DNA from 2 places in the Methylocystis sp. WRRC1 genome. Region 1 is predicted to be linked to the other one. Evidence: predicted binding sites of a transcription regulator. Region 1 holds the regulator's gene; the other holds the start of a gene.
The links. Region 1 encodes PhoB, which activates phosphate uptake and scavenging genes when phosphate is short. Its sites were predicted from a motif close to TGTCATNNANCTGTCAT; they were not measured.

Region 1 (11,088 bases):
GGTCGAGCAGCGGCAGAATTCCTCCAGCGCGCGTTCGGCGAAGACCTTCACGCCGCGCTCGTGGAACAGGCGGTAGAGCAAGCGCTCGCCCGACAGGCCGGGGTCGATCAGCTCATGGTCCTCGATCGTCGCCGCAAGGGCCTGACCTTCCGTCCAGGCGTCGTCCTCATCGGCTTCGTCGAGAACGCCCTCGCCCTCCGGCGCGTCGCCCGGCGACAGGTCGCGCGTCCTTGCGCCGCCCGAGGGCAGATATTGCAGCAGCAGGCCGCCCGCCCGCCAGCTGCGGCCCTGCGGCGTCACGACCTCGCCGACGGCGAGGCGCACATGGGAGGGGATCTGCTCGGACTGGCGGAAATACATATGCGCCGCCTCCGCGAGGCTCTCGCCCTCGAGCGGCACGACGCCCTGATAGCGCGCGGCGTCCTCCTCGCGCTCGATGGTGAGGGCGAGATGGCCGCGCCCCAGGAGCGCCGACGGCGCCGGGTCGGTCATCTCCTCGACGCGCGCGAGATCGAAACGCGCGAAGCCGCGCAGCTTGCCCGGCGCGTCGTAATCCACGACCAGCATGTCGACAGGGCCGTCGCTGCGCGTCTGCAACTGGAATCGGCCGTGTGACTCGAGGATCGAGCCGAGCAGCGTCGCAAGCGCGATCGCTTCGCCGAGCAGGCGCGCGACCTGCGGCGGATAATCGTAGTGCGAGAGAATGGAGTCGACGGTCGGCCCCAGCCGCACGAGGCGCCCGCGCAGGTCGAGCGGCTCCACCGCGAAAGGGAGCACGCGATCGTCCTGCGCCTCGAAAGAGACCGGCCTGCTCGGCGCCTCGGCCATCACGCCGCGCCCGGCGCGAGACACCAGGCGAGCACGCCCTTCTGGGCATGCAGGCGGTTCTCGGCCTCGTCGAAAACAACCGACTGCGGCCCGTCGATCACTTCGTCCGTGACTTCCTCGCCGCGATGCGCCGGCAGGCAATGCATGAACACCGCGTCCTTGTCGGCGGCGCGCATCAGCTTGGCGTCGACCTGATAGGGCGCAAGTACCTTGCGGCGGAAATCCTCGTCCCTGTCGCCCATCGACACCCAGCAGTCGGTGATGACCGCATCGGTTCCCGCGACGGCCGCGTAGGGGTCGCGCGTGACGTTCATCGCCACGCCATTGGCTTTCGCCCAGTCGACAAGCTCAGCGGCCGGCGAAAGTTCGGCCGGGGTCGCGACATTGATCGCAAAGCCGAAGCGCGCCGCCGCATGCACCCAGCTCGCGAGCACATTATTGGCGTCGCCGATCCAGGCGACCGTGCGCCCCGAGATCGGCCCGCAATGCTCCTCGAAGGTGAGCACGTCGGCCATGATCTGGCAGGGATGCGAGAGCTTGGTGAGCCCGTTGATGACCGGGACAGTCGCGTGGCGCGCGAGTTCCGTCAGATCTTCATGCGAGAGGATGCGGATCATGATCGCGTCGAGGAAGCGCGAAAGCACGCGCGCCGTGTCGGCGATGGTCTCGCCGCGGCCGATCTGCATTTCATTGCCGGTGAGCATGATCGTCTCGCCGCCGAGATCGCGCATGGCGACGTCGAAGGAGACGCGCGTGCGGGTCGAGGGCTTGTCGAAGATCATGCCGAGATATTTGCCGGCGAGCGGGCGCCCGGTCGGCTCCACGCCCTTCGCACGCTTCGCTTTCAGCGACTTGGCGAGATCGAGGATGCGTCGAAGCTCTTCGCCGGAATGATCGCAGATGTCGAGGAAATGGCGTGGCCTTGTCATGGAATGCGCGGTCATCAGGCCGCTCCCAGTTTCGCCGCCGGAGCCGCAAGCCGCGCGCAGGCGGCGGAGAGACGCCGGACGGCCTCGGCAATATCGCTCTCGTCGATGATGAGCGGCGGCAGCAGTCGCACGACATTGTCGCCGGCGAGCACAGTGAGCAACCCTTCCGCGCGCGCGGCGGCGGCGAAGTCGCCATTGGGGACGCGCATCTTGAGGCCGAACATGAGCCCTTCGCCGCGCACTTCCCCGATGATCGCAGGATAGCGGTCCTCGAGCTCCGCGAGACGTTGGCGCAGCAAGGCGCCGAGCCGCGCGACGCGGGGCATGAAGCCGTCTTCCAGCACCACGTCGAGCACGGCGGAGCCGACAGCCGTCGCCAGCGGATTGCCGCCGAAAGTCGAACCATGCGTGCCGGCCGTCATGCCTTTCGCCGCCTCGCGCGTCGCAAGGCAGGCACCGATAGGGAATCCGCCGCCGAGCCCCTTGGCGAGCGCGACGACGTCGGGCGCAACGCCGGCATGTTCGCAGGCGAGGAATTTCCCCGTGCGGCCGACGCCGCATTGCACTTCGTCGAGCACGAGCAGCAGGCCGCGCGCGTCGCACAGCTTGCGAATGTCGGAGAGGAAAGCCGGCGGGAAGACGCGCAGTCCGCCCTCGCCCTGAATGGGCTCCAGCAGCACGCCCGCCGTTTCATCCGTGATGGCCTTCTCGACCGCGTCGAGATCAGCGAAGGGAACCTGATCGAAACCCTCGACCGGCGGGCCGAAGCCCTCGAGATATTTCGGATTGCCGCCGGCGGCGATGGTCGCGAGCGTGCGGCCGTGGAAGGCGCCCTCGAAAGTGATCAGACGATAGCGTTCCGGCTGGCCGTTCGCGGCATGATATTTACGCGCGGTCTTGATCGCGGCTTCGACCGCCTCGGCGCCGGAGTTGGTGAAGAAGACGATGTCGGCGAAAGTCGCCTCGGCGAGGCGCCGGGCGAGACGCTCGGCCTGCGGGATGCGAAACAGATTGGAGACATGCCAGGGCTGTTCGGCTGCGGCCTTCAGCGTCGCGACGAGATGCGGATGCTCGTGACCCAGCGACAGGACGGCGACGCCCGACGCGAAGTCCAGATAGCGGTCGCCGTTCTCGGCGACGAGCCAGGCGCCTTCGCCGCGCGCGAAAGAGATGTCGGCCCGCGCATAGGTCGGATAAAGCGCAGAATTCAAAACCGTGCTCCAGTGCTCAGGCGACCGCAACGCCGTGCGGGGCTGAAAAACAAAGCGCCGCCCTTTTCAGGGCGGCATTTTGAGCCCTTGATTTTATGCGCCCGCGCCTCCGCGGTCAAATCTCGGGCCTCGAATGCCGACGCGGCGGCCCTATGGCGCGGGCGAGGAATCGGTTTGCAGGCGTTCCGTGACCTTCGAACTGAGTCTTGAGAGCAACACCCTTGCACAAAGCTTGCAGAAAGCCTGTTGAGAACGCCGCCTTTCGCTTGCCAGCGACTCCCGCCCGTGATTCAACTGCGTCAGTAACGTTTCCTGCCGGCGCTGGCTGCATGTCGCGCCCGGCGTTTCTCGAGTTTCGATCCGCGTCAAGTCGCCGCTGGCGCCCTCCAGCGCAGCGGGCGGTGAAGGATTCTAAATCCGCGCTCGAACCGACCGAGTGGAGGACAGATATGTCTTGGACCGATGAACGCGTCGAGCTGTTGCGTAAACTTTGGAGCGACGGACTCAGCGCGAGCCAGGTCGCAGCCGAACTTGGACCCGGCATCACGCGCAACGCGGTGATCGGAAAGATCCATCGTCTGGGTCTCGCGGAGCGCGCCAAGACCGCCGCCGCGCCGCGACCGCGCGCCGCAAAGGCGCAGCGTCAGGCGGCGCCGCAGCCGCGCGCAGCCGGCCATGTCGTGCATGGCAATGTGGCGCTCGCCTTCGCGCCGCAAGCGATGGTCGTCGCCCGCGCGCAGCCGCAGGAGGAAGAAGTCGTGATCCCGATGTCGGAGCGCGTGACGCTGATGGACCTGCGGGAGTCCATGTGCCGCTGGCCGATGGGCGATCCGACGACGCCGGAATTCCGCTTCTGCGGCGGCAAGTCGCCGATCGGCGGCGGCCCCTATTGCGCCTATCACGCGCGCGTCGCCTATCAGCCCGCGCAGGATCGCCGTCGCGCCCGCGACCAGCTGCGCGCGCCGCGCTACGCCTGACAAAATGAAAGGCCGCGACTTCAGTCGCGGCCGAATGTTTCGTCGAAGGAATAGCCGGCGCCGCGCACCGTGCGGATCGGATCCTTCTCCCGCCCGCGGATCAACGCCTTGCGCAGACGGCCGACATGGACGTCGACAGTGCGCTCGTCGATTTCCGCCGACATGCCCCAGACGCTGTCGAGAAGTTGCGCGCGCGTGAAGACGCGGCCCGGCTTCTCCATGAAATATTCCAGCAACCGATATTCCGTGGGGCCGAGATGAATCTCTCGGCCCGACCGGCGCACGCGATGCGTGTCGCGGTCGAGATCAATGTCGCCCAGCCTCAACTTCGAGGCGACGCGCTCCGGGCGCGCGCGACGCAGCAGCGCGCGCACGCGCGCCATCAGCTCCGGCGTCGAGAAGGGCTTCACCACGTAATCGTCGGCGCCGACGGAAAGACCGCGCACGCGTTCGCTTTCCTCGCCGCGCGCCGTCAGCATGATGATCGGCATGTCGCGGCAGGCCTCGCGCGCGCGCAGGCGTCTGCAAATTTCGAGACCCGAGACGCCCGGCAGCATCCAGTCGAGAATGACGAGGTCGGGCGGCGTTTCCGCGATGCGCAGCTCCGCCTCGTCGCCATTGTCGACATGCTCGACCTGATAGCCTTCGGCTTCGAGATTGTAAGTGAGAAGGAGCGCGAGCGACGCTTCGTCTTCGACAACCAGTATGCGCGGCGCGCGATCGCTCTTGCCCTCCCGCATTACCGCGGGAATGCTGTCATTCATTGCGAAGCCTCTTCACTGTCGCCGCCGAACTGGGCGACGCGTATTTTCGGCCGCTCGGTCGGCATCGGCTCGCCGGTCACGAGATAGACGATCGTCTCGGAAATATTCGTCGTGTGGTCGCCGATGCGCTCGAGATTCTTCGAGCAGAACAGAAGATGCGTGCAGAAGGAGATGTTGCGCGGATCCTCCATCATGAAGGTGAGAAGATCGCGAAACACCGAATCCTCGAGCGCGTCGAGATCGGCGTCGGTCTCCCACACCGCCCGCGCGCGCTCGACGTCGCGCAACGCATAAGCGTCGAGGACGTCCTTCAATTGCATCGACGCGATTTCATGCATCGACTTGAGGCCCACGAGGGCGCGCGGAAAGCGCGCTTCCGACGCGATCTTCAGCGTGCGCTTGGCGATGTTCTTGGCGAGGTCGCCGATCCGCTCGATGTCGCCCGCGATGCGGATCGCGGCGATGCATTCGCGCAGATCCACCGCAAGAGGCTGGCGCCGCGCGATCGTCAGGACCGCGCTTTCCTCGATCTCGCGATGCAGCGCGTCGAGACGCGCGTCGCTCGCGACGACGCGATGGGCGAGATCGACGTTGCAGGTCGACAGCGCCTCCATCGCTTCCGCGAGCATTTTCTCGGCGATGCCGCCCATCTCCGCGATGCGGCGTCCGAGCGCCTCGAGATCGCGGTCGTAGGATTTGACGATATGTTCGCTCATGGCGATCATTCCTTGATTCAGATCAGCCGAAGCGGCCAGTGATGTAATCGAGGGTGCGCTTTTCTCTCGGCTTGTTGAAAACCTCGTCGGTGTCGCCGAATTCGACGAGCTCCCCGAGATACATGAAGGCCGTGTAGTCCGAGACGCGCACCGCCTGCTGCATGTTGTGCGTGACGATCGCGATGCTGTACTGATTGGCGAGTTCCTCGATCAGCTCCTCCACCTTCGCGGTCGAGATCGGATCGAGGGCCGAACAGGGTTCGTCGAAGAGGATGACCTCCGGCTGCACGGCGACGCTGCGCGCGATGCAAAGTCGCTGTTGCTGACCGCCCGAAAGGCCGAGCCCGCTGGTGTGCAGCTTGTCCTTCACCTCATCCCACAGCGCCGCGCCGCGCAGCGCCTCCTCGACGCGGGCGTCCATGTCGCCGCGCGAAAGCTTCTCGTAAAGGCGGATGCCGAAGGCGATGTTCTCGTAAATCGACATAGGAAAGGGCGTCGGCTTCTGGAAGATCATGCCGACGCGCGAACGCAGCGCATTGATATCGACGGCGGGATCGAGAATGTTCTCTCCGTCGAGTAGCACCTCGCCCTCGGCGCGCTGGCCGGGATAGAGGTCATACATGCGGTTCATGACCCGCAGCAGCGTGGACTTGCCGCAGCCCGACGGACCGATGAAGGCCGTCACCTTGTTGGCGTAGAGCGGCAGGCTGATGGATTTCAGCGCGCGGGACGAGCCGTAGAAGAAATCGAGGCTGCGCACCGACACTTTGGCCGGCGGTTCCTTGGGAGCGTTGGCGGCGATGTTCATTCAGGATTTCCTCCGTCCGGCGCTGACCGCGCGGGCGATGACCGAAAGAGTCAGAACGGTGACGGTGATCAGCAGCGCGCCCGTCCAGGCGAGTTGCTGCCAGTCCTTGTAGGGCGAGAGCGCGAACTGGAAGATGACGACCGGCAGGCTCGCCATCGGCGCGGCTAGGTCCGAGCTCCAGAACTGATTGTTGAGGGCCGTGAAGAGCAGGGGCGCCGTCTCGCCGGAGACGCGCGCCACCGCGAGCAGCACGCCGGTGACGAGGCCGGCCTTCGCCGCGCGATAGGCGACGCGAGAAATGATCAGCGCGCGCGGCGCGCCAAGCGCCGCCGCCGCCTCCCGCATCGAACCCGGCACGAGCAGCAACATGTCCTCGGTCGTGCGCAGCACAACCGGCACGACCAGGATGGCGAGCGCCACGGCCCCGGAAATTCCGGAGAAATGGCCGATCGGCGCAACGAGGATCGTATAGACGAAGAGTCCGATGACGATCGACGGCGCGCTGAGCAGAATGTCGTTGATGAAGCGCACGACCGTCACGAGCTTCGTGTGTCGGCCATATTCCGCCATATAGGTCCCCGCGAGCAGGCCCAGCGGCGCCCCGATGGCGACGCCGATGACGGTCATCACGAGGGAGCCGGCGATCGCGTTCAGCAGGCCGCCCTGGCTGCCCGGCGGCGGCGTCATCTGCGTGAAGACGGCGGGGGAGAGACCGCGCAGCCCTTCATAGAGAAGGGCCGCGAGAATCAGGAACAGCCAGGCGAGGCCGAAGAGCGCGGCGCCCCAGGCGAGGCCGGTGGCGATCGAATTGCGTCGGCGGCGAGCGGCGTAGAGCGACATGAATTGGCTCCTCAAGCCGATTTCTGCTCGATGCGCATCAGCATGTAGCGCGCGCAGGCGAGAACGATGAAGGTCAGGAAGAAGAGGATGAGGCCGAGCTGGATCAGCGCCGACGTGTAGATGTCGCCCACAGCCTCCGTGAACTCATTGGCGATGGTCGCGGAAATCGTCGTGCCCGGCGCGAAGAGCGAGGGAGCGACCTTGTGCGCATTGCCGATGACGAAAGTGACGGCCATCGTTTCGCCGAGCGCGCGGCCGAGCCCGAGCATCACGCCGCCGATGACGCCGACGCGCGTGTAGGGCAGCACCACATGGCGCATCATTTCCCATGTCGTGCAGCCGATGCCCGCGGCCGCCTCCTTCAGCAAGGGCGGCACTGTCTCGAACACGTCCCGGGAGATGGAAGCGATGAAGGGCAGCACCATGATGGCGAGAATGAAGCCCGCCGTCAGCATGCCGATGCCATAGGGCGGACCCGCGAACAGCGTCGAGAGGACCGGCACATTCCCGAAAGCCGAAATCACCGCCGGCTGCACATGCGCCTGAATGAAGGGCGCGAAGATGAAGAGGCCCCATATGCCATAGATGATCGAGGGAATGCCGGCCAGAAGCTCGATCGCGACGCCGATCGGGTGGCGCAGCGGATGGGGGCAGAGCTCGGTGAGAAAGGTCGCGATGCCGAGCCCCACCGGCACCGCGATGAGCATGGCGATGAGCGAGGTGACGATCGTGCCGTAGACCGCCGGCAGCGCGCCGAAATTATCCGTGACGGGATTCCAGGCCTGTGACGTCAGAAAGCCGAAGCCGAAAGCCTTCATCGACGGCAGGGAGCCGTGAACGAGCGAGACGATAACGCCGCCGAGGATGATGAGAACGGCGATCGCCGCCGCGCGCGTCACCTGATGGAAGACGCGGTCGATGATTGCGATGCGCGCGAGCGACCGGCCGCGGTCCGCGACGGCCGGCTGCGAAACGCTTTGCTCCATTAATGCATCCGACACGTCGCCCGCTCCATTCGCTTCACGCCGGCTCGCTTCGCGCCGGCCTGGCTCGATCGTCATTCGCAACTCCCGACGCCGGTCCGCGAGGACCGACGTCCCTTGATGAAAAGGCCGCCGTCTCCGCGGACGGCGCCTGCCATATTAGTGCGCCAGCGGCTTGCCGTCCGCGCCCTTCACATTGGCCCAGCTCTTCCTGATGAGCTCGACCACCGGCTTCGGCATCGGAATATAGTCGAGCTCCTCGGCGGCCTTGCCGCCCTTGGCGAAGGCCCAGCCGAAGAACTTCAGCGCCTCGGCCGCGGCCGCCTCGTCCTTGGGCTCCTTCGGGAGCAGGATGAAGCTCGCCGCCGTGATCGGCCATGACTTGGCGCCGGGTTCATTGGTCAGGATCTCGTAGAAACCATCGGCATGCGACCAGTCGGCGCCGGCGGCGGCGGCCTGGAAGCTTTCCGTGGCCGGGGCGACGGCCTTGCCGTCCTTGTTGACCATCCTGGTGTAGGTCAGCTTGTTCTGCTTGGCGTAGGCGTATTCGACATAGCCGATCGCGCCCCTGGTGTTCGCCACATTGTTGGCGACGCCCTCATTGCCCTTGGCGCCGATGCCGACCGGCCATTCCACGGCCGAGTTCTCGCCGACCTTGGTCTTCCAGTCCTCGGAAACCTTGGACAGATAGTTGGTGAAGTTGAAGGTGGTGCCGGAGCCGTCCGAGCGATGCACGACGACGATCGGCGCGTTCGACAGCTTGGCCTTCGGATTGAGCTTCTTGATCGCCGCATCGTCCCAGGCGGTGATTTCGCCGAGGAAGATCCTGGCGAGCGTCGCGCCGTCGAGCGTCAGTTCGCCCGCCGCGACGCCGTCCAGATTGACCACCGGCACGATGCCGCCGATGATCTGCGGCCATTGCACGAGGCCCGCCGCCTCGAGATCGGGGGCCTTGAGCGGCTGGTCCGAGGCGCCGAAGGTCACCGTGCGCGCCTTGATCTGCTTGATGCCGCCGCCCGAGCCGATCGACTGGTAGTTCATGCCGTTGCCGGTCTCTTTCTTGTACGTCTCGGCCCATTTGGCGTAGATCGGGTAGGGGAAGGTCGCGCCGGCGCCGGAAATGTCGAGGGCGACCGCCGCGCCCGCCGTCACGGCGAGCGCAAGCGCCGCGCCGGCGCCGCGTTTCAGCATGTTGAAAATCATCTGAGGTCTCTTTCTCAGTTCGAGAACAAAACAGGGGGAGGCGCCCACGGCGCCGTCACAGGCAGTTCCTACCCGACCCACAAAAGGATTTTGTGACAGTTGGATAACAGTAATATGACAGACTTATCGCTTGTATTTTAATGACTATCGCGATTTTGCCGCGTCGGGATCGATCGCCGGCAGCGTCACCTTGAAGAGCGAGCCTTCGCCGAGCGCGGATTCGATCGCGAGCCGGCCCTGGTGGCGCAGCACGATATGCTTGACGATGGCAAGACCGAGCCCCGTGCCGCCCTTGGCGCGGCTCTTGCCCGCGTCCACGCGATAGAAGCGCTCGGTGAGACGCGGAATATGCTCCGGCGCCACGCCCGGCCCGTGATCGCGCACGGAGAAGGTCGCGACCGCGTCCTTGCGCGTGAGCGAAATCTCGATCGGCTTCTCCCCGCCATTTTCGTTGCGGCCGTATTTGAGCGCATTCTCGATGAGATTCTCGATGATCCGTGCGAGTTCGTCGCGGTCGCCCGGTACGATGACATTGGGCGCGAGATCGAGCGCGAGGGGAATGGCGTCCTCTTCCGCCATCGGGGTCAGCGTATCGACGATATGCGCGACCAGCAGGGTGAGATCGACCGGAGTCGCCGGGCGCACATGCATGTGCTGCTCGATGCGCGACAGCGACAGAAGATCATCGACGAGGCGCGCCATGCGCTGCGCCTGCTCGCGCATGATGCCGAGAAACTTCTCGCGCGCGGCCGCGTCATTTTTCGCCGGGCCCTGAAGCGTTTCGACGAAGCCGAGGAGCGAGGCGAGCGGCGTGCGCAATTCATGGCTGGCGTTGGCGACGAAGTCGACGCGCATGCGTTCGACCCGATGCGCTTCGGTGAGGTCACGCAGGCTGATCATCGCCGCCGCGTCATAGCCCGGAACGCGCATCGGCGCGACATGCGCCTCGAACCAGCGCTCGACCGGCGCCCGCTCGACCCAGACCGTCTTTTCCGCCGCGCCGCCCGCGAGCACGCGCCCGACGGCGTCCAGCATGTCAGGGGAGCGCAGGCTGCGCGACAGAGGCTCTCCGAAGCGCATGGCCGGCGCCAGCGCGCGCGCCGCGCCATTGGCGGCGATGGTCCGCTCCTCCGCGTCGACGACGAAGACCGGCTCCGGCAATGCGTCGATGACAGGTGCGAGCCAGTCGGTCGCCTGATCGCGCCATTTTGTCTGCGGCATGAATGAGAGTCCGGTTTGTGCGGAGACGGTCAGGCGCCGCGGTCCTCGAGAATGCGGGCGATGGCGTCGCGCAGGGAGGACCAGCGGCGGGCGCCTTCGTCCGCGCCGAGAACGGCGAGCGCGAAGATGAAGGGCAGGAAATAATAGATGACGCGGAAAAGCAGAAGCGAGGCGAGAATGCTTCCCTGCGAGGCGCCGGGGAGCGCGTGCAGCATGATCGCCTCGAACACGCCGATGCCCCCCGGCGCGTGGCTGACGACGCCGAGGATGCAGGCGACGACATAGACCGCGACGAAACCCATGAAATCGAGGTCGACGCCCTGCGGCAGCAGCACGTAGAGCGCGCCGGCGGCGGCGCAAAGATCAGCCACGCCGAAGGCGAGTTGCGCCAGCGTCGGGCCGAGACGGGGCAATTCGAGCGCATGGCCGCGAATGTGAATGCGCCGCCGCTCCAGCGCCACCCAGACGCAATAGGCGGCGACCGACGCCGTGACGACGACGCCCAGCGCGATGTGCAAGAAGACCGGGACGTGATCGAGCGCGGCGAGCGCGTCGGCTCCCGTCAGCAGGCTGACGCCGATCATCATCGTCATGCCGAGCCAGAAGGT
Region 2 (11,088 bases), 550 kb from region 1:
CCTCTCTCCCTTGCCTGACCGGGGCCGCGCCCCTAATGACCGCGGGATGATAAAGACCTCCCGCCCCGGGCGAAAGCCCGCCGCCGCGCTGCTCGCCTGGTACGACGCGCATCGGCGCAAACTGCCCTGGCGCGCGCGGCCGGGGGAGGCGGTCGACCCCTACGCCGTCTGGCTATCCGAGATCATGCTGCAGCAGACGACGGTCGCGACGGTCAAGGGCTACTTCCTGAAATTTCTCGCGCGCTGGCCGAGCGTCGAGGCGCTCGCCGAGGCCCCGCTGGAGGAGACGCTCGCGGAATGGGCGGGACTAGGATATTACGCCCGCGCCCGCAATCTCCACGCCTGCGCGGGAGTGGTCGCGCGCGAGTTCGGCGGCCGCTTTCCGGCGAGCGAGGAGGCGCTGCTGGGCTTGCCCGGAATCGGGCCCTATACGGCGGCGGCGATCGCGGCGATCGCCTTCAACCAACCTTGCGTCGCCGTCGACGGCAATGTCGAGCGCGTCATCGCGCGGCTTCATGCGATCGACACGCCGCCGCGCCGCGCGAAGCCGCTCATCCGCGAGACGACGCAGGCGATGCTGCCGCCCTCGCGCGCGGGCGATTTCGCGCAGGCGCTGATGGATCTCGGCGCAACTGTCTGCACGCCGCGCGCGCCGGATTGCCCGGCCTGTCCGCTCGCCGGTTTCTGCGCGTCCCGTCGCGACGGGACGCAGGACCGCTACCCCGTAAAGGAGGCGAGGGCAGAGAAGCCGAAGCGGCGCGGCGCGATTTTCATCCTTCGGCGCGGCGACGAGGTGCTGCTGCGCCGGCGCCCGCCGAAGGGGCTACTGGGCGGCATGAATGAATTTCCCTCGACGCCGCTGACGCAGGACGTCGCGCCGAAAGAGCTGCGCGACCACGCGCCCTGCGCAGCGCCTTGGCGCGCTCTCGAGGAGCCCGTGTCGCATGTCTTCACGCATTTTTCGCTTTCCGCGACGGTTTTTGTCGCCAAAACGGCCGCGGCCGCGCCGCCGGCGCATAATTGCCGCTGGGCGGCGTGCGACAATCTCGATAAAGAGGGATTGCCGACGCTGATGCGAAAGGCGGCCATTCGCGCAGGTCTCGTCGAAGGTTGAAGCGTCTTCCGCCGGGCAGGCGGAGAAAATGCGTGATCAGTTTCAGCAGGAGGCGATCATGGCCCGTCGCGCGAGCGCATTCGAGGTCGAGGTCACGGAAGGCGCCATTCGCGTGCGCCACGGGGGACGCACGCTCACTATTCCCGCCGCCCCGCCTGACGCCGAATCGGACGAGGACGCCGATTTCATCGTGCGGCTCGACGACATAGAGCATTGGGACGCGCCCGACGACGAGACGCCGATCGACATCGTCGAATTGCAGAAGATTCTCGACGCCGTCGAGAAGCAGCTCGAGAAGCACGGGCTGAGCGTCGATTTCGACTGAGGAGCGTTCAGGAAAAGCGCGAGCGATTTTCTGTCCGAACGCGCGATATTTCAAACGCGACAGCCTTCATGCCGCCCACCCCAGCGAGCGCTCCACCGCCTTCTCCCATGATGCGACGAGGCGCGCGCGCTGCTGTTGCGTCATTGTCGGCGCGAAGCGGCGCTCCGCGCTCCAATGCGCGGCGATATCGTCGACGCTCCTGAAAACGCCCACCGCAAGGCCGGCGGCGTAAGCGGCGCCAAGCGACGTTGTTTCCAGATGGCGCGGCCGCACGACGGGCGCGTCGAGAATGTCGGCCTGAAATTGCATGAGCAGATCATTGGCGGCCATGCCGCCGTCGACTTTGAGCTCGGATATCGCAACGCCCGAATCCGCAACCATCACGGCGAACACTTCGCGGGTCTGGAAGGCCGCGGCCTCCAGAGCGGCGCGGGCGATATGGCCCTTGTTGGAGAAGCGCGTGAGCCCCGCGATGATTCCGCGCGCGTCCTCGCGCCAGCGCGGCGCATAGAGCCCGGAGAAGGCCGGCACGAAATAGACGTCGCCATTGTCCTCGACGCTTTTGGCCAAAGCTTCGACCTCGGCGCTGCTGTCGATGATGCCGAGATTGTCGCGCAGCCATTGCACCAGCGCCCCGGCGATGGCGATGGAGCCTTCGAGCGCATAGGCCGGTTTTTCATTTCCCAGTTTATAGGCGAGCGTGGTGACCAGCCCTTTTGTCGAGACATGAGGCGTCTCGCCGGTGTTCATCAGCAGGAAGCAGCCGGTCCCGTATGTATTCTTCGCCTCGCCAGGCCCGAGGCAGGCCTGACCCAGAAGCGCGGCGTGCTGGTCGCCGAGAGCGCCGGCGAGTGGAACCCCCGAGAGCGCGCCGACGCAGTCGCCGTAGATTTCACTGGACGACCGGATGTCCGGCAGGCAGGCGCGCGGAATATCGAAGAGGCGCAGCAGCTCTTCGTCCCATTGCAGCTTGCGCAGGTCCATGAGTTGCGTGCGCGAGGCGTTGGTGGCGTCGGTCGCATGGCGGCCGCCGGTCAGGTTCCAGATCGTCCAGCAGTCCATCGTGCCGAAGAGCGCCTCGCCCCGCGCCGCTTTCTCGCGCGCGCCGGGGACCGTGTCGAGGAGCCAGCTCAGCTTGAGCGCAGAGAAATAGGTCGCAAGCGGCAGGCCGGTTTTCGCGCGCACGAGGTCGGCGACGCCTTGCGCAATGAAACGCTCGACGAGCGGCTGCGTGCGCGTGTCCATCCACACGAGGGCATTGTGCAGCGGCGCACCCGAGGCGCGGTCCCACAACAGGCTTGTTTCACGCTGGTTCGTGACGCCGACGGCGGCGAGATCGCGTGGCCCGAGCCCCGCCTTCGCCAAAGCGCCCTCGATCACCGCCTGCGTGTTGCGCCAGATTTCCGCGGCGTCATGCTCCACCCAGCCGGGACGGGGACAGATCTGCGCATGTTCGCGCTGGTCGAAGGCGCGGACGTCGCCGCTCTCGTCGACGATGACGAAACGGGTGCTCGTCGTTCCCTGGTCGATTGCGCCGATGAATCGGGACATGTCGTGTCTCCTGGAGAAGGCCCAATTCCGGCCATGCGATGAACAGGCGTTTCAGTATCCATTCAGCCCGGGGGCTTTAGCCTGATTCTCATTGAACAACAGGTCTGTAAAAGGAGAATGAGCGATGAAATCCGACACCGTCAAAGCAGCGCTCGCCACGCTCGTCGTCATTGGCTTCTCCGGCGTCGAGGCTGCGCCTGCGCTGGCGTTACCCGGCGTGGACCGAGGCTTGGCGGCAAAGCAATCAGAGGCGTCCGGCGTCGAAAAGACGCGCTGGGTGTGCGGGCCCTACCGCTGCTGGCGGCGCCCAAATCATTTTTACTATGGCGGCGGGCCGGCGAATTACGGCTGGGGCGGTTACGGCTATGGCTGGCGCCCGCGCCCCTATTGGTGGTGACTATGGTGATTGCCGCGGCGCTAGGCGCGTTGCGGCTTTTTTGATCGGGGAGATTGCAAGTCCCTGACATCGACCAAACTTACAAAAAGTAGGCACGCCCCTTGCGATGACAGCATGGGCGGCCGGTCCATTGTCGGGAAGCCGACAATGCCGGTTGCGAAAATGGGGGAAAAGTTGTAACCTACTGATGTAAAAGGTAGTTTGCAACCTTTCCAAACTAGGCGAAGGTGATGATCGTCTGTTCCTGCAACGTCCTGTCCGACCGCGACGTCCGAGATTCCCTTGGCGGGAGGGGCGACCGCCCGACCGTCGGGGCTGTCTTCCGGCACATGGGTTGCGAGGCAAAATGCGGGCGTTGCGTGCGCAGCATCGTCGCCATCGTCGACCAGCATGCCGCATCGAGACTGGACGAATGCGCGGGAAGCGGCGATTGTGACAGCTGCCGCGCCGACGATCTCGCGGCGTAAGGTCGGCACACGGTCATGGAAAGGATTTGCACATGCGCGGTGACGCAAAGGTCATCGAATATCTCAATCGCGGGTTGCGCGCCGAGCTGACGGCGGTCAACCAGTATTGGCTGCATTATCGCATTTTCGACAATTGGGGCTTTCTCGAACTCGCCAAGAAATGGCGCGAGGAGTCCATCGAGGAGATGCGCCATGCGGACCACTTCGCAAAACGCATCCTGTTCCTCGAAGGTTTCCCCAATATGCAGGTGCTCGATCCGCTGCGCATCGGCCAGACGGTCGAGGAGATCATCAAATGCGATCTCGCGACGGAGCTGGACGCCCGCGCCATGTATATCGAGGCCGCGGCCTACTGCCTCTCGATCAACGACCGCGTGTCGGAGGAGCTGTTCAAGGACATCATCAAGAGCGAGGAGGGCCACATCGACTTCCTCGAGACGCAGCTCGAGCTGATCAAGCAGCTCGGCGTGCAGCTTTATTCGCAGAAGCACGTCGGCGGGCTGGACTCCTGACGGATCGTTCCGCGGCCTGAAGCGTCAGGCGGCGGGATCTCTTTCATTCACGAGAGCAGGGCGGGCGACCGGCGTCGTTCGCCTTTCGTCTTTTAAGACGCCATTGCGCACGGCCGCCGCGACAAGAAGGGACAGCAACAGTCCCGCGCCCGCCATCGCGGCCATGGCGAGATAGCCCTGCACGCCGAAAGCGGCGTTCAACGGCCCCGAAAAATAGAGAGAGGCGCTCAGCGTCACGCCATTGGCGGCCGCGAGCCAGCCATGCACCCGCGCCGTGTAGGCCTTGCCGCCCAGCTCCGCGATCAGATAGGCGGGCCCGAGCGTCAGCGCCGCGCCCGAGAATGGCTGCATCAGCAGCGCCGCGATGATCCCGGCCGGGCCAGGGTCGCTCGCGAGCAGCGCCCAGCGCAGCACTGCGCCGGCGGCCCCCGCCGCCATCAGCGGCGCCGCGTGCCTCTCGCCGCCGAACCAGCGGGTCGCCGAAAGAAAGAACGCCACTTCGGAGAAGGCGGCGGCGCTCCAGGCGGTAGAGATGAAAGTCGCGTCGAACCCTTTCGCCGCCCATTGCAGCGAACCGAAGACGGTGATGAAACCGTGACTGCCGTGGACCAGCGCGGCGCAGGCGATGATCAGGGCGAGGAGCCCGGGACGACGCAGCGGCGTCGGGTCGTCGATGGGCCGGGCGGGCTCTCGCGGCCGGCCAGCCTCGAAGCCCCGCAGCAGGAAAAAGCTCGTGACGAGCGAAAAGACCGAGATCGCCGCCATGATCAGGATCAGCGCGTCGTCGGGCATGGCGCGTGCGACGGGCCCGGCCCCGAGCATGAAGACCAGCACGGCGCCAGCCGCCCATGCGCGCACCCGCGCGAGCCGCAGGGCCGGCAAACCCGCCTCGCGTCGCCGCCGCGCTTCGTCGAGCACGAGGCCGTCATTGAGCGGTCCGATCGGCCCCTGCACGAAGCACAAAGCCGTGTGGCCGGCGAAAAGGGCGAGGAAGCCATAGGCGAAATCCATGGCGATGAAGATCAGCGCGACGCCAAGGAGATGCAGAAGGATCAGCCGCCCATAATCGCCGCGGCGATCGCCGAAATGGGTTCCCGCGAGATTGGACACGATGCGCGCGGCCGGCGCGGCGGCGAGCAGCGTCGCGATTTCCCCGCCGCCGAGACCGCGCGCCCCGAACCAGATCGGAAAAAATGCGACCTGCACCCCGCCGATCGCCGAAATAGCGGCGGCGAGCATCGACAGCCGCCGCTCGGCGTCATCCTTGACCTTGGCCATGAAGCCTATTCCATCACGGCGGCCTTAAGAATGCACACCATCATGGCCTGCGCGGGCGTCGCGCCGAGATTTCTGATCACATGGGGCCGGTCGCAGCGGTAGCGCAGCGTCTCGCCCGCCTTCACGGTTTCCTTAACGCCTGCGACCTCGACCTCGAGTTCGCCCTCGCGCACGGAGAGGCTCTCGACCGAGCCGCGCTGATGGGCGTCCGACTCGAGCACGCCGCCGGGATCGGCAGAGAATTCGTAGCATTGCAGCCATTCGACCGTCTTGATCCAGCCGATGATGGCGAGCCGGCACTTTCCGTCGTCCGACAGCAGGATCGGCGTGTCGGCCTTTGTGACCTTTTCCAGAAAGGGCTCGTCCTCGGTCGTCTGCAACACGCGCTCGATCGAGACGTCGAGCGCCTGCGCCAGGCGCCAGATGGTCGCGAGCGTCGGATTGGTCTCGTTGCGCTCGATCTGGCTGATGATCGATTTGGCGACCCCCGACTGCTGCGAGAGCTCTGAAAGCGAGAGATTATAGGCCTTGCGCAGCCGCTGAACGGTCGCGCCGAGCTGGCCGGAAAGCGCCAGAGCTCCGGCCTCGAGGATTTTCTGCTTGTCGCGACCTTCGACGCCCATGGCCTTCGGCGCCCTTGCGGCGCCCGCTCCTTCGATTCGAAACCGGACGGCACATTAGCCGATTTCGTTCGAAATATCGAACGCAACTGCGGGCGGCGATCCGGCCCCGCTGTCATCGGACTGTGACGTGAATCTGGTGAATGTCCTTAAGCGGCGAAGGCGGGAGGCGATGACGCTCATGCCCGAAACGAACTCAACGGAATTCATGACAGACGATATGACGGATACTGCCGCCAGGCGCTATCGCACGATTTTCCTTTCCGACCTGCATCTGGGAGCGCGCGGCGCGCAGGCCCACCTTCTCCTAGATTTCCTCAAGCACAATGACGCCGATCAGATCTATCTCGTCGGCGACATCGTGGACGGCTGGAAACTGAAGAACGGCTGGTACTGGCCGCAGGCGCACAATGACGTGGTGCAGAAGCTGCTGCGCAAGGCGCGCAAAGGCGTTCGCGTGATCTACGTGCCCGGCAATCACGACGAATTCGCCCGCGACTATGCGGGTTTGACTTTCGGCGGCGTCGAGGTGATCGAGGAAGCGGTCCACGAAACCGCCGACGGGAAGAAAATGCTCGTCATCCATGGCGACCAGTTCGACATCGTCGTGCGCAACGCCCGCTGGCTCGCCTTCCTCGGCGACTGGGCCTATGACCTCGCCATCGTCGCCAACACCTGGCTCAACCGCGCGCGCCGCCTGTTCGGCGTCGGCTACTGGTCGCTCTCCGCCTGGGCCAAGATGAAAGTGAAGAACGCGGTCAATTTCATCGGCGACTTCGAGAAGACATTGGCCGCCGAGGCCGGGCGCCGCGGGGTTGACGGCGTGATCTGCGGCCATATCCACCATGCGACGATCAAGACGATCGAGGGCGTGCTTTATCTCAACACCGGCGATTTCGTGGAAAGCTGCACGGCGATCGTCGAACATGACGACGGCGGCTTCGAAATCATTCATTGGCGGACCACGGCCGCGGAGCGCGAGGCTGCGATCGCGGCGAGGAGAGTGAAGGCGTTGCCGCCGCCTCGGGCGGCGGCGGCCTGATGCGCATTCTCGTCGCGACGGACGCCTGGCGCCCGCAGGTCAATGGCGTCGTGCGCTCGCTGGAGTCGCTGTCGCAATCGGCGCGGGCGCTCGGCGCGGAGATCGACTTTCTGACGCCGCGCGACTTCATGTCCTTTCCGATGCCCAGCTATCCGGAGATTTCGCTGGCGCTGGCGACGCCCCGCGCCGTGCGGCGACGGCTGGCGAGCGGTTACGATCATGTGCATATCGCCACGGAAGGGCCGATCGGGCTCGCGACGCGCGCCGTCTGCCTGCGCGACGGAAGGTGCTTCACGACGAGCTTCCACACGCGCTTCCCCGAATACATCCACGCCCGTTCCGGACTTCCGGTCGGCCTGTCCTACGCCGCCTTGCGCCGCTTCCACAACGCCGGCGCGGGGGTGATGGTGTCCACGCCGAGCCTCGCCCGCGAACTCGACGGACGGGGCTTCCGCCGCCTGCTGCGCTGGTCGCGCGGCGTGGACCATGGTGTGTTCTCCCCCCGCGCGGCGACGGCCCTCGATTTTCCCCGGCCGATCTTCCTCTACGCCGGCCGCCTTGCGGTGGAGAAAAACATCGAGGCGTTTCTCGCGCTCGATCTGCCCGGAACGAAGCTCGTCGCCGGCGACGGCCCGGCCCGGGCTTCGCTCGAAGCGCGCTTCCCCGACGGGCATTTTCTGGGCCTGAAGAACAGCCGCGAACTCGCGGCGCTTTACGCGTCATCCGACGTCTTCGTCTTCCCCAGCCGCACCGATACTTTTGGCATGGTGCTGCTCGAGGCGATGGCCTGCGGCCTGCCGGTGGCCGCCTATCCCGTGATGGGGCCGCTCGACGTCGTCGGCGCGAGCGGCGCCGGCGCGCTGGACGAGGATTTGCGCGCGGCGGCGCTCGCGGCGCTCGACATTCCACGCGCCGCTGCGCGCGCCCATGCGCTGAGCTTCACCTGGGAGAATTGCGCGCGTCAGTTTCTCGACAATATCGCCTATGCGCGCGGCGCCGCCTCGCTCGGGGGAGTCGGCGTCGAGGCACTGCGCAATTCAGGCGAAGAGCGACATCCGGTCGACAATCGGCAGCCGATCCAGCCATAACAGCGCCTCGAGACGCGGATCGACCGGCGCCGGTTCTGGCGCCGCCTCGGGCTCCGGCCTCGCATCCATCGCCATGATCGGCTCCGGCGCCAAAGCGAGCGGCTCCGGCTGCGCCGCGGGCGCGGCGATCGGGGCGACGGCGATTTCAGGCGCAGCGCTCCCGGGCTCTTGTGCCGCCGCGCGTTTCCGCGCCGCGCCGCCAGCCCCATTGAACTCCCGCGCCAGCGCGTCGATCTTGCCGCAGACGAAATCCTCGACGCCGCGTTCGCGAAGCGACCAGGAGAGTTCGCTCAGGCGTTCGGCGATGCTGAACGCCTCCGCCGGCGCCAGCGCGTTCTGCGCCTCGAGCCGCGCCTCCAGCCGTTCGATCGCCGCCAGCATGCGCGCGCTCTCGGCGTCGCGCACGCGTCGCGCATATTCGGCCAGAAACCAGCGGCCGCGCGCCGTCTCCATGACGGCGGCCTCGATTTCTTCATAGTCCTCCGGCTGGAGGCCGGACGGCGGAGCCGCTATGGTCATCAGGGAAAGCCGACCTGCTGTTCTGGGCGCGAATCAACGTCTTCGCAGCATCGCCGGGCTGACGTTTTATGCAAGCGCCCTGCGCGCCGAGGATTGAATGAGCCTTACCAGCGAGGAGATCGAACGCTACGCCCGACATCTGGTGCTGCGCGAGGTCGGCGGTCCCGGCCAGCAGAAACTGAAGCGCGCCCGCGCGCTCGTCGTCGGCGCCGGCGGGTTGGGGGCGCCGCTGCTGCAATATCTCGCCGCCGCCGGGGTGGGGACCATCGGGATCGTCGACGACGACGTCGTCTCTCTCTCCAATCTGCAGCGGCAGGTGATTCATGCGACCGACGCCGTCGGGCGGCCCAAGGTCGAGAGCGCGCAGGAGGCCATCGCGCGCCTCAATCCGCATGTCGCGGTCGAGAAACATGCGCTGCGGCTGAACGACGACAACGCCCGCGGGCTCATTGCGCAATATGACATCGTCGCCGACGGCTCCGACAATTTCGCCACGCGATATCTGGTCTCGGACGCCTGCTTTCATGAAAAAAAGCCGCTGGTGACGGCGGCGGTAGGCGGCTTCGACGCCTCGCTCACCACGCTGCGGCCATTCGAGACGGCGCCCGACGGTCGGCCGAACCCGACCTATCGCTGCCTCTTCCCCGAGCCGCCGCCGCCGGGAACCGTCCCGAGCTGCGAGGAGGCGGGAATTCTCGGCGCGCTGACCGGGGTCGTCGGGGCCATGATGGCGCTCGAAGTTGTGCGCGAGATCGTCGGCTTCGGCGAGGGCCTCGTCGGCCGCCTCCTGCTGATCGACACGCGGGCCATGCGTTTCGAGACGCTGCGCTACGCCTACGACCCCGACAATCCGCTCTCGGGCGTCACTTCGCAGCGATGACGGCGATCTCGACTTTGTAGTCGGGCGTGACGAGCTTCGCCTCGACCGTCGCGCGGGCCGGCGGGTTCTGCTTGTCGACCCAGACGTCCCAGACGCTGTTCATCTCGGCAAAGGTCGAGATGTCGGAGAGATAGATGGTCGCCGAGAGGATTTTCGCCTTCTCGCTGCCGGCTTCGGCCAGCAACTCGTCGATCAGCGCGAGAATTTCGCGGGTCTGATCGGCGACGGAGCCGCCCTTGGTCTTTTCCGCCACCTGGCCCGCCGTATAGACCGCGTTGCCGCGCACAACCGCCTTGCTCATGCGCGGACCCGCGCCGATTCGCCTGATATCGCTCATATCGCCTCCTGTTTCGGGCGCGGGTTTAGGCGATGCGCCCGCCGCCGGCAAGGGCGGGAGCCGGGGAGTCGCGGCCGGCGGCGGAAAGGCAGGACGAAAAATGCCGGCGCCCGTGTAGCGCGACAAAACAAATGGCAGTTCGCGACAAATCATTTGGCATAGCCCCTCAGCCTTGGCCGTCTATGCCCTGAAGCCGCGCCCTGACTGCCTCTGGCAATCGGTCTTCGCAGGCCTTGCGGGCCTCCGCGCCGGTGAGGGAGACGCCGGTCCCGCTGTTGGCGGGCGCGCCATCCGGCCCGATCTGCACGAACCACGCCCATCGCCCGTCCTGCGGGCCTCCCTTCAGCCGGTAAAGCCGGGCGAGGGAGAGGCCGCCGTCCGAGAGGCTCCAGTCGTCCTCCATAACGTCGATTGAGCCGTCGAGCCGCTTGAATGCCGTTCTGCGCCACTTCATGCCGCCTCCGATTCGCCCCCGAGGATGAAGTTTTAGGGCGGCTGGAAGGGGCTTTGAAAGGCCGTTCAATCGGGGCTGGGGCTACGCCATCCCCAGCGCGGAGAGGTAGAGGTCCAGAATTTCCGCCTCCTCGTCGCGCTTGGCCCGGTCCTGCCGCCGCAGGGAGACAATCTTTCGCATCACCTTTGGGTCATAACCCGCGCCCTTGGCCTCGCCGTAGACGTCCCTGATGTCGTCGCCGAGCGCCCGCTTCTCTTCTTCGAGCTTTTCGACCCGCTCGATCAGCGCCTTCAGATGGCCGCTGTCCACTTCGCTCATTGGCTCAACCCTCCCTCACGAGAAAAACCCAGACCACCGTCAGCATCACGACGCCGCAGGCGACGCCGGCGGCGCTCGCGACAGCCAGCGCGCAGGCCAGTTCGGCGGGCCCCACGCCGGCGAGATGCTCGAAGAGGGCGCTCACGGCGCCAGCTCCCAGTCCTCAGCGAGGATGTCGTCGTCGTG

Region 2: LG047_RS12405 (UDP-2,3-diacylglucosamine diphosphatase) is a predicted target of PhoB. The motif match lies at 6,378-6,394, and genes of this name have one in related genera.

Annotation. Positions count from the first base shown of each region.
Region 1 is NZ_JAJFZJ010000001.1:2,015,530-2,026,617, forward strand. Features, by position in the region: gene LG047_RS09725 (Hsp33 family molecular chaperone) at 1-828, opposite strand, end outside; gene argF (ornithine carbamoyltransferase) at 828-1,772, opposite strand; gene LG047_RS09735 (aspartate aminotransferase family protein) at 1,772-2,968, opposite strand; gene LG047_RS09740 (GcrA family cell cycle regulator) at 3,418-3,945, shown strand; gene phoB (phosphate regulon transcriptional regulator PhoB) at 3,966-4,709, opposite strand; gene phoU (phosphate signaling complex protein PhoU) at 4,706-5,425, opposite strand; gene pstB (phosphate ABC transporter ATP-binding protein PstB) at 5,448-6,233, opposite strand; gene pstA (phosphate ABC transporter permease PstA) at 6,234-7,073, opposite strand; gene pstC (phosphate ABC transporter permease subunit PstC) at 7,085-8,059, opposite strand; gene pstS (phosphate ABC transporter substrate-binding protein PstS) at 8,216-9,259, opposite strand; gene LG047_RS09775 (ATP-binding protein) at 9,404-10,480, opposite strand; gene LG047_RS09780 (lysylphosphatidylglycerol synthase domain-containing protein) at 10,510-11,088, opposite strand, start outside.
Region 2 is NZ_JAJFZJ010000001.1:2,561,393-2,572,480, forward strand. Features, by position in the region: gene mutY (A/G-specific adenine glycosylase) at 47-1,114, shown strand; gene LG047_RS12370 (Imm74 family immunity protein) at 1,143-1,439, shown strand; gene glpK (glycerol kinase GlpK) at 1,506-2,990, opposite strand; gene LG047_RS12380 (hypothetical protein) at 3,115-3,387, shown strand; gene LG047_RS12385 (bacterioferritin-associated ferredoxin) at 3,618-3,854, shown strand; gene bfr (bacterioferritin) at 3,887-4,366, shown strand; gene LG047_RS12395 (MFS transporter) at 4,391-5,644, opposite strand; gene LG047_RS12400 (helix-turn-helix domain-containing protein) at 5,650-6,267, opposite strand; gene LG047_RS12405 (UDP-2,3-diacylglucosamine diphosphatase) at 6,485-7,306, shown strand; gene LG047_RS12410 (glycosyltransferase family 1 protein) at 7,306-8,394, shown strand; gene LG047_RS12415 (hypothetical protein) at 8,344-8,913, opposite strand; gene LG047_RS12420 (molybdopterin-synthase adenylyltransferase MoeB) at 9,011-9,793, shown strand; gene LG047_RS12425 (RidA family protein) at 9,777-10,130, opposite strand; gene LG047_RS12430 (hypothetical protein) at 10,297-10,584, opposite strand; gene LG047_RS12435 (DUF2312 domain-containing protein) at 10,666-10,902, opposite strand; gene LG047_RS12440 (hypothetical protein) at 10,907-11,047, opposite strand; gene LG047_RS12445 (hypothetical protein) at 11,044-11,088, opposite strand, start outside.